Regions from separate parts of the Xanthobacter sp. genome, predicted to be linked through region 3. Evidence: riboswitches for the same ligand, from Rfam matches in the RefSeq annotation. Region 3 holds a riboswitch; each other region holds the start of a gene.
What was found. Region 3 has a riboswitch for cobalamin ahead of ACE3QW_RS13835 (energy-coupling factor ABC transporter permease). Riboswitches for the same ligand answer to the same signal wherever they lie in the genome.

Region 1 (5,503 bases), on a different contig from region 3:
GGAAGGCGAAGCGCCTGAAGCGCATCCTGGAAGCCCATGATGCCGAGGCCGACGGGACGATGCCGGAGGTTGGAGCGGCGCGCCTCGGGGATGGTGTAGAAATTGATGTCGATGACGTTGTCCAGCATCCGCATGGCGATGCGCACCGTGCGCGCCAGCTTCTCCATGTCCAGGCGGCCATCGGCGATATGGGAGAACAGGTTGACTGAGCCGAGGTTGCACACCGCCACCTCGTCGTCCGAGGTGTTCAGCGTGATTTCCGTGCAGAGATTGGAAGAATGCACCACGCCCGCATGCTGCTGCGGCGAGCGGATATTGCACGGGTCCTTGAAGGTGATCCAGGGATGGCCGGTCTCGAACAGCATGGTCAGCATGCGCCGCCACAGATCGAGCGCCCGCACCTGCTTGAAGACCTTCATTTCCCCCCGCGCGGCCCGCGCTTCATAGGCGAGATAGGCGGCCTTGAATGCGGGGCCGTAAAGGTCGTGGAGATCGGGCGTCTCATCGGGGGAGAACAGGGTCCATGCGCCGTCCTCTTCCACCCGCTCCATGAACATGTCCGGCACCCAGTTGGCGGTGTTCATGTCATGGGTGCGGCGGCGCTCGTCGCCGGTGTTCTTGCGCAGATCGAGGAAGTCCTCGATGTCCACATGCCAGGTTTCCAGATAGGCGCAGACCGCGCCCTTGCGCTTGCCGCCCTGGTTCACCGCGATGGCGGTGTCGTTCGCCACCTTCAGGAACGGCACCACGCCCTGGCTCTCGCCATTGGTCCCCTTGATGTGGGCGCCGAGGCCGCGCACCCGGGTCCAGTCATTGCCGAGGCCGCCGGAATATTTGGCGAGCAGCGCATTGTCCTTCACCGCCTTGAAGATGCCGTCGAGGTCATCCGCCACCGTGGTGAGGAAGCAGGAGGAGAGCTGGGCGCGCAGCGTCCCGGCATTGAACAATGTCGGTGTCGAGGCCATGAAGTCGAAGGAGGAGAGGAGATCGTAGAATTCGATCGCCCGCGCCTCCCGGTCGATCTCGCGCAACGCGAGGCCCATGGCGACACGCATGAAAAAGGCCTGCGGCAGCTCGAAGCGCGTGCCGCGCACATGCAGGAAATAGCGGTCGTAGAGCGTCTGGAAGCCCAGATAGTCGAAGGCGAGGTCCCGCTCCGGCTTGAGGGCGGCAGCCAGCCGGGAAAGGTCGAAGCGACCGAGCTCGGGATCGAGCAGGTCATTGGCAATGCCGGTCTTCACATAGGCGCTGAAATAATCGCCGTAGCGCTCCGCCATCTCGGCCTGCGTCGCCTGTTCCGGCCGGCCGGCGACGAAGCTGAGGGCCTCGCGGCGCAGCTTGTCCAGCAGGAGGCGCGCGCTGACCTTGGAATAGTTCGGCTCGGTCTCCACCAGCGTGCGCGCCGCCAGGATGGGCGCCTGCGCCAGTTCGTCCAGCGAGATGCCGTCATAGAGGTTGCGTCGCGCCTCGTTCAGCACCGCCGCGGCCGAGACGCCGTCGAGCCCGGCGCAGGCCTCGTCGATGACGGTGGAAAGGCGGGCGGCATCCAGCGGCACCAATGCGCCGTCGGCGGTCCTCACATGCAGCACGGCGGCGGCATCACCGCCCGGATGCGCCACGGCGAGGGCCTTCGCGCGTTCCCGTGCCCGCGCCTCGCGATAGAGCACATAGGCGCGGGCGACCTTGTGATGCTCCCCGCGCATGAGGGCCAGTTCCACCTGGTCCTGCACATCTTCGATATGAAAGGTGCGTCCGACGTCGGGGCGCCGGGTGAGGTTCGCCACGATCTGGTCGGTGAGCCCGGCCACAATGTCGTGGATGCGGCGGGACGCGGCAGCCGACTGTCCCTCCACGGCCAGGAACGCCTTGGTCAGGGCCACCCCGATCTTGGCGGCATCGAACGGCGTGACCGCCCCATTGCGGCGGATGAGCTGATAGCCGGGCGCGCTGGCGACCGCTTCAACGTCAGGGGCCGGCATGGAAAATCTGTGGCTGCCATTGGCATGGCGTTCGGCTGTCGCTGGCATCATCATCCCCGATGAATGTGGGGACGGAGAGCAGGCGGACGCATGCCGAAACAGGGGGAGGCGCACGCCACCCGCAGCAAGCGCCTCACCGGGACACCCCGCCCGTGGACGTACTGGTGTCGCGGCAGGTCTCCTGGCTCGCGGGTCATCATTCTTGTCCGTCTTCCCAAGGCCATGGGGCCTCAGTGACATGGGTGAACAAGAACTCGCCGCTTACAGTTGCGGGGGCAGCGCCGGCTTTGGACCGGCTTCCCTCTTAGCTCTCGATCTTGCGAGTCGAGAGACCGTGACCACCAGATTTAGTGGCTATTGCGGCGGCAATGTCAATACTTTGCGCCTGCGGAGTCCCCTCCCGCACGGACGGACCTGACGGCGGAGGTGCGACCTACGGGGATTTTCCCGCAGCCTGTTTGACCCCTCGCAATGCCCACCGGCGGCCGTCGTGCCGAAGATTGGCACGCTCTCCCACGCGATCTACTCTCGCGTGCGGCCGCAGATTTCCCGGGCGCCGTATCATGTCGCGCATGGGCTCCAGGCTGATGCGCATCGGGTGCCCGATCGGCTCATGAAATACAAGGTCACCGGCATCCGTGATGCCTCGCCTCAACGGACCTTGTCCACGGGTTGGTCCCGCGAACAAAGACGTCACCGGGCCACCAGACCCCGGAGAAATTGGCGCGCGGCAGACCGCCGCCGCGCGCCCGAACCCGACGGCCCTGTCAGCCTGCGATGTTTGCGCTCCATCGATGACCGATGGGGAACAGGAGCGGTCACACGCAAGGAACCCGATTCTTCAACCGGATAGGGCCCAACCATCGGTGTGATCGGGTGCTGGAGGTCAGAATATCCCTCGCCCTGTCACCCCTCGGAGTAGGGCGTGAAGACACTCCTATTCTCATCCACCGTCAGAAGGCGGCCGATCAGCGGGAAGGCACGCTGCGGGCATGACGGCCGCTCGCACACCTTGCATCCTGCACCGATGGGAATGGCCGCGCTGGGATCATCCAGAGCGAGGCCTTTGGAGTAAACCAGCCGTCCGGCGTGGCGGATGTCGCATCCGAGGCCGATGGCGAAGGTCTTCCCCGGATCACCATAGCCGCCGGCGGAGTGATGCACCGTACGAGCGATCCACAGATAGGTGCGCCCGTCGGGCATCTGCGCCAGCTGGGTGAGAATCCTTCCGGGTTGGGCGAATGCCTCGTAGACGTTCCACAACGGGCAGGTGCCACCCACCCGGGAGAAATGGAAATCGGTCGCCGACTGCCGCTTCGAAATATTTCCCGCCCGATCCACCCGAATGAAGAAGAAGGGCACGCCCGTCGCTCCCGGGCGCTGCAGCGAACTAAGACGATGGCAGATCGTCTCGAAGCCGACGCCGAAGCGTGCGCCGAGACGCTCGATGTCATAACGCTCCTGCTCCGCCGCGGCGACGAAGACGCGGTACGGCATCAGCAATGCACCGGCGAAGTAATTGGCAAGGCCGATCCGTGTGAGCGCTCGGGTTTCCTTCACGCCCGCCGATGCCTCTTCGGCAAGGCGTTCAATCAGCGCGCCCTGCTCCAGGAAAGCAAGCTGGGTGGCGATCTGGAACGCCCGCTGACCATCGTCGAGCCGGCGGGATAGGCGCAGGACCCGTTCACCGGGCAGAAAGCGGCGCTGTGCCGCCTTGTCTTCGGCGCGCTCGATCCGCACGCCATGACGCATGTCCATATACCGCGCGAGGCCCTCGGCCATGTCGCCGGGGATGAGCTGTCTCGCCTGCGCCAGTCGTTCGGCCGCGTCGTCCAGCTCGGCGAAATAATTGTGACGGGCGTAGAAGAAATCACGCACCTGCTCATAAGGCATAAGAGCCGCCGGCATCGCCATGCCCCCTGAGCCGAGCCCCAGCTCACCGGCCATGGCATCCGCCCGCTCCACCGCATGCCGCAGGCGTCGATTGAGCGCGACCACCGCGCGGCCCAGAGCCGGCATGGCGGAGGCCACTTCCTTCAGTTCGGCAAGGCTCACATGCTCGCTCGTGAGCGGATCCGTGAAGACTTCGCGCAGGTCTGCCACGAGGCGCCCCTCCTCTCCCTCGGAGAAGAGCTGGACGTCCACGCCGAAGATCTCGTTGATCTTCAGCAGCACCGGCACCGTGAGCGGACGCTGGTTCTTCTCCAGCTGGTTGAGGTAGCTCGCAGAGAGCCCGAGGGCCTGGGCGAGCGCCAGCTGGGTCAGTCCCCGCTCTTCCCGCAGCCGCTTGAGCCGCACGCCGACAAAGGTCTTCCTCATCAGCTTCGCCCCAATTCGCAAACTTCGCAAACCTGACCGTAAGGCCTCGCAAATCCACGCATTTTCAGTCATTCCGCACTGATCTGGCGGCAAATATTGTGAGGAAACGATCCGGTCGCAAGAAAATTCGCGACCGACGGACGGATGCCGAAACGCGAAGAGGGAGACACCCATGGGGACGTCGAGAAGCTATGCCGAACTCGCCACCGAGCTGAATGCACGGTTTCCCGACGGAACGGCACCGGGCGGCGTGAGCGTCGATGACATCATCCAGCTCCGCCTGCAGAACACGTTCGACACCCATCTCGACATCGCCCGCGCCATGGCCAAGGTGATGCGGGCGGATATGGCGGCCTATGATGCCGACCCATCGCGCTTCACCCAGTCGCTGGGCTGCTGGTCGGGCTTCCATGCGCAGCAGATGGTCAAGTCGGTCAAGCGGCTCAATGGCACCGCGCGTGGCGCCTATGTCTACCTCTCGGGCTGGATGGTGGCGGGCCTGCGCAACCGCTTCGGCCATCTGCCCGACCAGTCCATGCACGAAAAGACCGCCGTGGCGGATCTGATCGAGGAGATCTACGTCTCCCTGCGCCAGGCCGACGAGGTGGCGATCAACGACCTCTTCAAGGCGCTGAAGGCCGCGCGTGCGAAAGGCGATCGGGCTGCCGAACGGGAGGCGATCGCCGCCATCGACGGCTTCGAGACCCATGTGGTGCCGATCATCGCGGACATCGACGCCGGCTTCGGCAACGAGCACGCCACCTACCTGCTGGCCAAGGAACTCATCAAGGCTGGCGCCTGCTGCATCCAGATCGAGAACCAGGTCTCCGACGCCAAGCAGTGCGGCCACCAGGACGGAAAGGTGACGGTGCCGCGTGAAGATTTCATCGAGAAGCTGCGCGCCGTGCGGCTCGCCTTCGAGGAACTCGGAGTCGATGACGGTGTCATCGTCGCCCGCACCGACAGCCTGGGCGCCGGCCTCACCCAGAAGATCCCTGTGAGCCAGAGACCCGGCGACCTCGCAAGCGAATACACCAAGTGGCTGAAGGTGGAGCCTGTCACGCTGGAGAAGCCGCTGCACGAGGGCGAACTGGGCCTCGTGCTCAACGGCGAGCTGGTGCGTCCCGTGCGCCTCGCCAACGGACTATTCGCCTTCAAGGACGGCTCGGGACGCGCCCGCGTCATAGAGGACTGCATTGCCGCCC
Region 2 (5,503 bases), on a different contig from region 3:
CTTGATGCCGAGCGGGCCGTTGGTGAGGTCCGTCATCTCGTTGATGAGGATCTGCACGATCGTGCCGAAGGCCAAAGTCACCATGGCGAGATAGGGGCCGGTGACGCGCAGCGCCGGAAGGGCCAGCACCACGCCGAACACGGAGGCGACGATGATCGCCAGTGGCAGCGCCGGCCAGAAGCCGATGCCGAAGTGCATGGCGAGGCAGCCGGCCGTGTAGGCGCCGATGCCGAACAGCGCGGCATGGCCGATGGACACCTCGCCCGTATAGCCGAACACCACATCGAGCCCGAGCAGCAGGATCGAGAAGATGGCGATGGTGACGAGCAGGTGGAGATAATAGGGGCTCGTCACCACGAAGGGCAGCACGACGAGCACCGCGAGGCCGAGGAGCGACCCCGTGGAGGAGAGGAGGCGGCGCGCGAGCATGGGGCTCAGACCTTCTTGATGGTGGCGCGGCCGAACAGGCCCGAGGGCTTCAGCGAGAGCACCAGCAGCAGCAGGACGAGGCCGGGCACGTCCTTGTATCCGGTGGAGATGTAGTAGCCGGTCAGCGTCTCGGTGATGCCGAGGATGAGGCCGCCGACGATGACGCCCATGCCGCTCGACAGGCCGCCGATGATGGCCACCGCGAACGCCTTCAGCCCCAGCACCGCGCCCATGGTGGCGCCGGTGAGGGTGACGGGGGCGATGAGAACGCCGGCGAAGGCGGCGGTCATGGAGGACAGGGCATAGGAGAAGGTGATGACGCGCCGCGTGTCGATGCCCATCAGGCCCGCCGCGTCGCGGTCATTGGCGGTGGCCACCACGGCCTTGCCGAAGATGGACCGCCGGTTGAAGATTTCCACCGCCAGCATGATGGCGAGCGCGCCGATGACGATGGCGATCTCCATGGGCTGGATGCGCACCGGCCCGATGGTGAGCGCCGCCTCGGGCAGCGGGGAGGGGAAGCGCAAGGCGTCGCGGCCCCAGATGTTCTCGGCGAGATTGCGGAAGATGATGCCCAGCGCGATGGTCGCCATGATCCAGCCGGCTTCCGACTTCGCCTTCACCGCCTGCCGCACGCCGAGCCATTCCACCACCGCGCCCTGCGCGAGGCCGAAGGCGAAGACGATGGGCAGCATGAGCAGGTAGGCCCACAGGGTGCCGAGCGCCTGCCCGATGAGGAAATTGATGGTGGTGAGGCCCACCAGCGCCCCCAGCATCAGGGCCTCGCCCTGGCCGAAGTTCAGGGTTTTCGAGGTGGCGAAGGTGAGCTGGTAGCTGAAGGCGATGACGCCGTAGATCATGCCTACGGCGATGCCGCTCACGATGAGCTGCGACAGGACGTTCATGACGGTCTCCGGAAGGGGGCGCGGCCCCCGCGTCGGGGCAGGGTTCCGGGCGAACCGGCCGCCGCGCTCCATGGCGCGGCGATCCGAATGGTGTGGGCGAAGGGGCTAACCGTCGGGGCGGGCTATGAACCGATACCCCTCCCAGTGCCGTCATGCCCCGGCTTGTCCGGGGCACCCACTTCGCAGCTGGGCCGGCATTATCCGCTCAGGCACTACTCCCGGTCGCCCCGTGGATCCCCCGGACGAGCCGGGGGATGACGGTGATCGAGTGTCGGGTCTCGCGCTCGAACGCCAGCCCTCAGCCTCAGTTCTTGGGCTTCACGCGCACCGCCTTGTCGCCGGCGATGTCTTCGGGATGGGCGGCGACGACGCGGCCGTCCTTGACGAGGCCGAACACCGGGATGTTGGCGGTGATGGCTTCGTGGTCGGTGGCGGAGAAGGGCTTGTCGTAGACGGTGACGACGCCCTCGACCTTGGTGTTGAGGTTTTCCAGCGCGTCGCGGACCTTGCGGCCGTCGGTGGAGCCGGCCTGCTTGATGGCGGCGGCGAGCAGCAGGACCGAATCATAGCCCTGCGCGGCCGAGACCGGCGAAGGCATGCGATCGATCTTGTAGGCGGCCTGATAGGCCTCGATGAACGCCTTGCGCTTGGGGGTGTCGGGCAGCTGGATGAAGGTCTGCGGCATCATCGCGCCGTTGCCGTTGGCACCGGCGGTGTCGATGAAGTTGGCCATGGAGAGCGTCCACGAGCCGATCATGGGCACCTTCCAGCCGAGCTTGGCCATGCCGTTGGCGATCTGCGCCAGCTCGGGGCCGATGGCGTAGGTGAGGATCACGTCGGCGCCGGCTTCCTTGGCGCGCAGCAGCTGCGCGGTCATGTCGGTATCGCCGATGTTGAACTTCTCTTCGGCAACCGGCTTCACGCCCATGGTGGCGAGGGCCTTCACCAGATCGGCGCGGCCGAGCTGGCCGTAATTGGTCGAGTCGGCGAGGATGGCCGGCTTCTTGAAGCCCTGCCGCTTCACCGCTTCCTCGGCGATCATGGCGCTCTGGATGGCGTCATTGGCCGAGGTGCGGAAGATGTAGTTGTTCTTGTTGTCCGGCGGCACGAACTGCTTGGAGATCAGGGTGCCGGTGGCCACGTTGTTGATCACCGGGATCTCGGCTTCCTGATAGAAGCGCTGGGAGGCGAGGGCGACGCCGGTGTTGATGTAGCCGAGGGTGGCGACGACGCCTTCCTTGTTGATCAGCTCCTGGGCGATCTGCACGCCCACCTCGTTCTTGGCCTCGTCATCGCGCTCGATGAGCTGCAACGGACGGCCGAGCACGCCGCCGGCCTTGTTCACCTCTTCCACGGCGAGCTTCACGCCGTCGCGCATGCTGACGCCCATGGAGGACGAGCCGCCGGTGAAGGGGCCGGTCAGGCCGATTTTGATGGGGTCGGCGGCGTAAGCTGCACCGGAAAAGGCAAGCCCGAAAACGGCAACGCCTGCGGCCAAAGCCGCGACCATGCTCCTCAGTCGCATCTTCTACTCCCTGTGTTCCCGATTATTCGGTTATTATACTTTTGTAGTACCCGCCCGCTCGGTGGCGGGGCGGCTCTCAATCGTTTAAGCGAATTGAGCGGGGCGCGCCACCATAACCTAGCGGAATGTCGGGTGCGGCCTTTGCTGCTGCCGTTTTTGCAGGCAGCCGCACGCTCGCGATACGGGTCGCCGGTGATTTCGGACCACGCATTCTTGAAGCAATGAGCAAGATGTGATCGCGCGATACGCCTGCCGGCGCGGTCTTCCCGCAGTTGCGTTCAGGTTTTTGCATCTGCGAAGGTGCCGTTGACGCAGGGGGCGGCCGACGCCTATGGTCGCGATGACGGTTCCCGCAAGGGATCAAAAGGGAACGCGGTGCTCCGGTCTCACCGGAAATGCCGTGGCTGCCCCCGCAACTGTAAGCGGCGAGTCCTCTGCCATCAGCCACTGGGTTGCGAGACCTGGGAAGGCGGCAGTCTGGGCGATGACCCGCGAGCCAGGAGACCTGCCGTCAGCCGTGGTCACGCGCGAGCACGTCGGGCGGGGTTCTCCTGATGGCGGTTTTTCCGGGCCCGATATGGCCGGGAATGCCTCGTTCGCGGTGACGGACCACCCGTGCCGTCGAGTGCCTTCATGTCTTCCGCCGTCCCGTCCCGATCCCGCCGCGCACTGCCGGCCGCGGCCCTGCTCACGCTCGCCTGTGTTCCGCTTGCCTGTGTTGCGCCCGCCCTCGCCCAGACGGCGGACGACCAGAATGCGGGCGACCTGCCCACCATCGTGGTGAGCGCCACCGGCATTCCCACGCCCGAGACCGAGGTGGCGAGTTCCGTCAGCATCGTCACCGAGCAGGACATCGCCCGCAACCAGCAGCGCACCCTGCCGGACGTGCTGCAATCGCTGCCCGGCCTCAACGTGGTGCAGACGGGCGGGCCGGGCGGCACCACCTCGGTGTTCATCCGCGGCACCAATTCCAATCATGTGAAGGTGCTGATCGACGGCATCGATGCCGGCAATCCCGCCGCCACCAACGGCGCGTTCGATTTCGGCAAGCTGCTGGCGTCCGATCTCGAGCGGGTGGAGGTGCTGCGCGGCCCGCAGTCCGGCCTCTATGGCTCGGATGCCATCGGCGGCGTCATCTCCATCACCACCAAGAAGGGGGAGGGGCCGCCCAAGGTTTCCGCCTATGCGGAGGGCGGCGCGCTCGGCACCTTCAACCAGTATGCGAGCCTCACCGGCGCCACCGAGAAGCTGGCCTATTCCTTCAACGTCACCCACTTCTCGTCCACCGAGATCCCGGTGACGCCGCAGAACATCGTGCCCCCCTTCTGGCCGCGCAATCCCAACGCCTATGACAACTGGACCTACTCCACCCGGCTCGACTGGCAGGCCACCGAAACCTTCGCGGTGAATTTCGTCGCCCGCTACATCGACACCAGCCTCGCCTTCACGCCGGACGTCTTCCCCCCGCCCACCTATGCCGGCATCCCGGCGGCGCTGCGCTCCACGGCCTATACGGGCATGTTCTTCACCAAGGGGGAGGGCGTGTGGACCGCGCTGGACGGCGCTCTCGTCACCTCCTTCGGCGCCAGCGAGCTGACCACGTCGAACCCCACCGTGGGGCCGAATCCGAGCGTGAACGGCACCTATGACGGCGACCGGCAGGTCTATTACGTGCGCTCCAACTATCTGGTGGCGCCGGGCCAGAACCTGCTGGTGGGCGCCGAGCGGCGGAACGAGTCCATCACCTCGTCCACCGCCTACACCAATGTGGACGCCTCCACCGGCGACACGGGCGTCTATGCCGAGTACCAGGGCAACGTCTGGAACCGGCTCTTCTTCGCCGCCAACGTGCGCTACGACGCCGACGACAGCTTCGGCGACCACACCACCTTCCGCCTCGCCCCGGCGCTGCTGTTCGACGAGACCGGCACCAAGCTGAAGGCGAGCTATGGCACCGGCTTCAAGGCGCCCACCCTCTACCAGCTCTACGCGCCCTATTACGGCAACGTGAACCTCCAGCCGGAGGAGAGCGAAGGCTGGGATGCGGGCTTCGAGCAGAAGGCGTTCGGCGAGCGGGTGCTGTTCGGGGTCACGTACTTCCACAACAACATCACCAACCTCATCAGCTACGATCCGGTGACGTTCCAGAACGTCAACATCTCCAGCGCCGTGACCCAGGGCGTGGAGGCGTTCGTGGCGGTGAAGGTGACGGACCGCATCGATGCGCGGGTGGACTACACCTACACCGACGTGGTGGGCTACGTGCCGCCGGGCCAGCCCTTCGGCGCCGCCTGCGCGCCCATCAACGCCACCTCCTGCTATCCCCTGCGCCGGCCCAATAACAAGGTCAGCCTGACGCTGGGCTGGCGGCCGACCGACGAACTCGATCTGGCGGCGAGCCTCGTCTATGCCTCTTCCTGGTGGGACATCGTGCGCCTCACGTCGAACTACATCGACCAGCCCGGCTATACCGTGGTGAATCTGGCGGCCAACTACCGGCTGAATACCGTCACCACCGTGTTCGGGCGCATCGACAATCTGTTCAACCAGACCTACGAGAACCCCAACGGCTTCCTCGCCCCCGGCTTCGGTGCCTATGGCGGGGTGAAGCTCACGTGGTGAGGTTTGATTGGTGAGGAATGAT
Region 3 (5,503 bases):
GTGTCCAGCCCCAGCGGCTGGTTCTCGGCGAGCGGCAACGGCGGCGATATCGGCGTCGCCCTGAAGCGGCAGTGGGGTCCCTGGCTGTTCTCCGCCGCCGTCGACGCCGGCTGGGTCTCCTATGACAACACCCGGACCATCGGCATCGCCGGAGGCCAGGCCACCAGCAACTCCGATGTGTACAACGTCACCGGCCGGCTGCGGGCGTCCTACGAATTCTCGTTCGCCAACTACTATGTGCGGCCGAGGTTGGACCTCGACCTCATTCACGTGGAGATGCCGGGCTTCAGCGAACTCGGCCGCACGGGAGCCGAGCTGGCGTTGCAGGGATCGAGCCTTACCACCTTCGTCGCCACCCCGGCGGTGGAGTTCGGCGGCCGGATGGACCTGCCGGATGGGGTGGTGCTGCGGCCCTACATGACCCTCGGCGCGTCCTTCGCCTCCAACGATGCCTGGCAGACGACGGCGCGCTTCCTGTGGGCGCCGCTGTCTGCCGGCAACTTTGTCACCTCCACGCCGCTGCCCGACGTGCTGGGCAATCTCGACCTCGGATTGCAGGCCGTTACCCGCGACAATCTGGAGATCAAGGTGGAGTACGGCCTTAATGTCGGCCAGGATTTCCTGTCCCAGCGCGGCATGGCGCGCTTCGCCGTCCACTTCTGAGGGCGGCGGCACCGGATGACTTTCTCCGCCGGGCGGTTAACATGCCGGCCGGTGATCGAGGTCCGGGAGCAGCGGGTGGCGAGGTGGCGTGAGGCAGGGTGGGGGCGCGGCGCGTTTTGCGTCTGGCTTGCCTATGCCTTCGTGCTGCAGTTGTTCGTCGCGGGCATCGCGCTCGAGCGCTCCGCCGGCACGGCCATGGCCAGCGCGCCCGGCGGCAGTGCCCTGTGCGCCCGCAGCACCGGAGTTCCGGACAACACCCCGGAGTCGCCGCAGGCAGACCATTCCGTCTGCTGCGCCCTCTGCGCCTTCCATTCTCTGGCGCCGATCCTCCCGGTTGCCGCCGACGCCGGACGTCCTGTCGCGACCCCCGCGATTTCCGAGCGGGCAGCCGTTGCCGTCGCAGAGGGAAGTGGTCGCGACCGCCGCGAGCCGCGGTCCTCGCAGGGTCCTCCCCTCGGCGCCTGACCCCTGACGCCTTCGAAGGCCGAATCTGCCCCGCCTGCGCGGCCACGCCATTGCGTGTCCGGCTCGGGTGGCGGGCGGCTCATCAAGTCCAACCAGCAGGTTCATCCCGCCATGGGGCAGAAGCCCCATTGGCGCAACCAAGGAGCACCCATGTCCATTTTCCATCTCGCCCGCCGTGCCGTGATGGCCGCTGCCGTCGCCACCGTCGCCCTGACGGGCGCTGCCGTGGCGCACGACTACAAGGCCGGCTCGCTGCAGATCGACCATCCCTGGTCGCGTGCGACGCCGGGCGGCGCCAGCGTCGCCGCCGGCTATCTGGTGGTGAAGAACACCGGCGCTGCGCCCGACCGCCTCATCTCCGCCACCGTGCCGTTCGCCGGCCGGGTCGAGATCCACGAGATGGCCATGAAGGACGGCGTCATGGTGATGCGGCCCATCCCGGACGGTCTCACCATCCCGGCCGGCGGCAGCGTCGAGCTGAAGCCGGGCGGCTACCACATCATGTTCATGGACCTGAAGTCCCCGCTCAAGGAGGGCACCTCTGTGGACGGCACGCTGACCTTCGAGAAGGCCGGCAGCGTGCCCGTGAAGTTCCAGGTGGAGGGCCTCGGCGCCTCCGGCAGCGCCCATCCCGGCCACTGAGGCGGGAAACTCACGCGCACGACGCGCCGGTCCGGAAGGTACCGGCGCGTTTCGCCTCCGGGATCGCTTGACAGCGCGGAGGTGTTCGGTGCCTGCTGCACGTGCGAACGGTGCTCCGGTTGCCACGGCATCCGGAGTGAAACGGGAATGGGGTAGGGCCTGAACCTGCGCGGATATCCGCCGGGGTTGGCCCGAAGCCCCAACCGCCCCCGCGACTGTGAGCGGCGAGCGATCTTCCAGTATGCCACTGGCCACAGCCCCTAGGGCCGGCCGGGAAGGCGGGGGTGAGCGTAGACCCGCGAGTCAGGAGACCGGCCGATCGCATGATGATAACCCTCGGGCCGTCGGGTGAGACGGCAACGGAGACCAGCATGCATATCGAACCCGGACTCGTGGACGGGGCCAAGATCGGCCTCAGCTATGTCACGGCGGCCGCCGCCGGCGGCTACGCCCTGAAGCTTGCCTATGAGGCGGCGCGCGAGCGCGGTGTCCTCTCGCTGGCCGGCCGCACCCTCGCCACCACCGCTCTCGTGTTCAGCTTCTTCGAGGTGCTGCCGCACTATCCGGTGGGCGTCTCGGAAGTGCACCTCATTCTCGGCTCGACCCTGTTCCTGATGTTCGGCGCGGCTCCGGCAGCCCTTGGCCTCGCCTTCGGCCTGCTCGTCCAGGGCCTGTTCTTCGCGCCGTTCGACCTGCCCCAGTACGGGATGAACGTGACGACCCTGCTGGTGCCGCTGTTCGGCGTCGCCGCCGTCGCGCGCCGCATCGTGGCGCCGGGCACGCCCTATGTGGAACTGAAGTACGGGCAGGCGCTCGCGCTCTCCACCACCTATCAGGCCGGCATCGTCGGCTGGGTGGCGTTCTGGGCCGTCTATGGCCAGGGCTTCGCATCCGAGAACATCGCCTCGGTGGCGACCTTTGGTGGCGCCTACATGCTCGTCATCATCGTCGAGCCGCTGGTGGACCTTGCGGTGCTTGCGGCCGCGAAGGCGCTGCATGGCGCCTTCAAGGGCGGCAACCCGCTGCTGGAGCGCCGGCTCTACGACGCGGCCTGATCGCGCGCCCGACCCTCGGATAACAGAACGCCGGCGGTGCTCCCGCCGGCGTTCTGCGTTTCAGGGAGCCTCGACGGGCGGGGGCAGGGCGGGAGAGGGCAGGGCGGCTGGGGCTTCCGGGTCCGGCACCAGATGGCGGAGCGGATCGAAGCCGCCCACATGGTTCGCCCAGGCAAGGCCGACGGCGAGGCCCTTGGCGCGGGGCAGCACATGGAAGGCGGCCGCCACCGCCACCAGTTCGCTGGCCGCAAGCTCGAGCGCCAGCGGGAGGTCGCTGAGCAGCTCCAGAATGCCACCCACCAGCGATCCGGCCAGCAGCGCAAGAGGGATTGCGAGGACCGGCACGGCGTTGGTGACGCGGGCATGGCCCAGCGCCTCGCCGCAGTGCGTGCAGGATTCCGAGACCTGCATCCAGCGCCCGAACAGGGCACCTTCGCCGCAGGCCGGGCAACGCCCGGACCAGCCACGCCGCGCCGCCGCCTCGATGGGGCGGGGCGGGTTGAAGCCGTTGGTGTGATAGAGCCGCCGCGGCGCGCGGCGCGCCGGATCGAACGCGGTGCGGGTGACGGTGCCGAATTCCGCCGACATGGCGGCGCGGGCGCGCGCGAGCGCCTCCGAAGACGCGTGAGATTGCGTGTCTGACATGAACGAAAACCCGAAGGGCCGCATGGGCGGCAGGGACCGGAGGCGTCGGGAGGCTCCCGCGCCGGTTCAGCTTTGGGTCAGGTCACAGGAGGGCCACGCGCCTGGGCGCCGCGGGCTTGCTCGGCCGGCCGTCGTTCGCAGCGCGCGGGGAGGTGCGCGATGCGCCGGCCATCGGGCGCCGCGAGCGCGGGTTGCGGCTCCACGGCAAGGCCAGGCGCCGAGGTCAGAACACAGGCGTCGCAGGGATGGGCCTTGAGAACCGTTCCGGTGTCTGCGCCATTGAGGCAGAGGTCCGGCAGCGTGCCGTCCGGCAGCGCATAGGCCGCAAGATCGACGGGAGCCTCGGAGGAGGGCAGGGCGACAGGCTGATGGGCGAACCCGAGCGTCAGCTGCGCCAGCACGAAAAGTGCGGCAGCCGCTACCCGCAAGCCCTTGAATCCCAACCCGATGCCCATGCTCCGCTTGTGTGCAACGCGGCAGAAGGGGTCAAGCGCGTGAATCTACGCAGCGTCTCCCTGCCGCAGGCCGGCTCTGGACCTGCCTGAAGCAGCCGTTATGGTCGCCCGCAACCAGCCAGCGGAACGAAGCCCGAGGAACCGCCCATGACCAAGACCGTGCCCCTTCCCAATGGCGAGACGGTGCCCGCCCTCGGCCAGGGCACCTGGTACATGGGCGAGCGTTCCACCGCCCGTTCCGCCGAGGCGAAGGCCTTGCAGCGCGGCATCGACCTCGGCCTCACGCTCATCGATACGGCGGAGATGTATGCCGACGGCGGCGCCGAGGAGGTGGTGGGGGAGGCCATCGCCGGGCGTCGGGACGAGGTGTTCCTCGTCAGCAAGGTCTACCCGCACAACGCCAGCCGGACCGGCGTCGCCGCCGCCTGCGAGCGCAGCCTGAAGCGGATGAAGACCGACGTGATCGACCTTTATCTCCTCCACTGGCGCGGCAACCATCCCCTGTCCGAGACCATCGCCGGCTTCGAGGCGCTCCAGAAGGCGGGCAAGATCCGCCTCTGGGGCGTGAGCAACCTCGACACGGACGACATGGAGGAACTGCTCGCGACCAAGGGTGGCACTGCCTGCGCCGCCAATCAGGTGCTCTACAATCCGGGCCGCCGCGGGCCGGAATTCGATCTGTTCCCGGAGCTGCGCGCCGCGCGCATCCCGGTCATGGCCTACAGCCCCATCGAGCAGGCCCGCCTGCCCCGCGGCGGGGGGCTGGGCGCCGTGGCGAAGAAGCACGGTGTGGACCCGTTCCAGGTGGCGCTCGCCTGGGTGATGCGCAGCGGGGACGTGATTGCCATCCCCAAGGCGAGCCGCGTCGAGCATGTGGAGATGAACGCCGCCGCGCGCGATCTGGTGCTGGACGCCGAAGACCTCGCCGCCATCGACAAGGCCTTCCCCCCGCCGCGCCGCAAGGTGGGGCTGGAGATGCTCTGAAGCACTTTCAAGCGAAGTGGATGCCGGTTCGCGTGAAAATGCAGATGCTCTAGGCCGGTCGCGCGTCCGGATCGTAGGGCGCGGCGATGACCACCACGTCGGCGTCGGGAATGGCGGCGGTGAGTGTCTGGCGCAGGCCCTGCGTCACCGAGCTGACGTCGGCGATGGTGCGCCCGGGCGCAAAGCCCACCGTGATCTCCACATGGGCGACATTGCCGGACTTGCGGGTCCGAACGCCGATGAGCTGCTCATAGCGATCGAAGTAGGCGGCGAGCGCGGCGTTGACCTTCATCTGGAGCGGCTCGGCCAGCGCACGGTCGAGAAGGTCCGGCAGGGCTTCCGAGATCATGGCGCCGCCGATGACCAGCATGAAGGCCGCGCCGATAAGCCCGCCGATATCGTCGGCCGCCAGCCCCACCTCGGTATGCGGCAGCAGCACGTCGAGGGCGACGCACACCACCACCGTCACCGAGGCGACCGCCTTGGCGATGCGGGCGCGGAACTGGCTGAGCACGATGATGGAGGTGCCCGCGCGCGTCGCCCGCCACAGCGGAACCAGCGGCGCCAGATTCGTGAACAGGTTGTAGACGACAA

Region 1: linked by a shared signal. The riboswitch ahead of ACE3QW_RS10575 (ribonucleoside-diphosphate reductase subunit alpha) and the one ahead of ACE3QW_RS13835 (energy-coupling factor ABC transporter permease) in region 3 are both predicted to bind cobalamin.
Region 2: linked by a shared signal. The riboswitch ahead of ACE3QW_RS00275 (TonB-dependent receptor plug domain-containing protein) and the one ahead of ACE3QW_RS13835 (energy-coupling factor ABC transporter permease) in region 3 are both predicted to bind cobalamin.

The regions. Positions count from the first base shown of each region.
Region 1 is NZ_JAYRPE010000028.1:4,297-9,799, reverse strand. Features, by position in the region: gene ACE3QW_RS10575 (ribonucleoside-diphosphate reductase subunit alpha) at 1-1,979, opposite strand, end outside; cobalamin riboswitch at 2,133-2,331, opposite strand; gene ACE3QW_RS10570 (short-chain fatty acyl-CoA regulator family protein) at 2,886-4,298, opposite strand; gene ACE3QW_RS10565 (isocitrate lyase) at 4,471-5,503, shown strand, end outside.
Region 2 is NZ_JAYRPE010000001.1:55,669-61,171, forward strand. Features, by position in the region: gene ACE3QW_RS00260 (ATP-binding cassette domain-containing protein) at 1-429, opposite strand, end outside; gene ACE3QW_RS00265 (branched-chain amino acid ABC transporter permease) at 435-1,334, opposite strand; gene ACE3QW_RS00270 (ABC transporter substrate-binding protein) at 1,639-2,859, opposite strand; cobalamin riboswitch at 3,187-3,387, shown strand; gene ACE3QW_RS00275 (TonB-dependent receptor plug domain-containing protein) at 3,493-5,481, shown strand; gene ACE3QW_RS00280 (ABC transporter substrate-binding protein) at 5,499-5,503, shown strand, end outside.
Region 3 is NZ_JAYRPE010000045.1:36,135-41,637, forward strand. Features, by position in the region: gene ACE3QW_RS13820 (hypothetical protein) at 1-663, shown strand, start outside; gene ACE3QW_RS13825 (hypothetical protein) at 679-1,128, shown strand; gene ACE3QW_RS13830 (copper chaperone PCu(A)C) at 1,279-1,770, shown strand; cobalamin riboswitch at 1,862-2,105, shown strand; gene ACE3QW_RS13835 (energy-coupling factor ABC transporter permease) at 2,142-2,825, shown strand; gene ACE3QW_RS13840 (DUF983 domain-containing protein) at 2,886-3,470, opposite strand; gene ACE3QW_RS13845 (hypothetical protein) at 3,548-3,925, opposite strand; gene ACE3QW_RS13850 (aldo/keto reductase) at 4,073-4,909, shown strand; gene ACE3QW_RS13855 (cation transporter) at 4,959-5,503, opposite strand, start outside.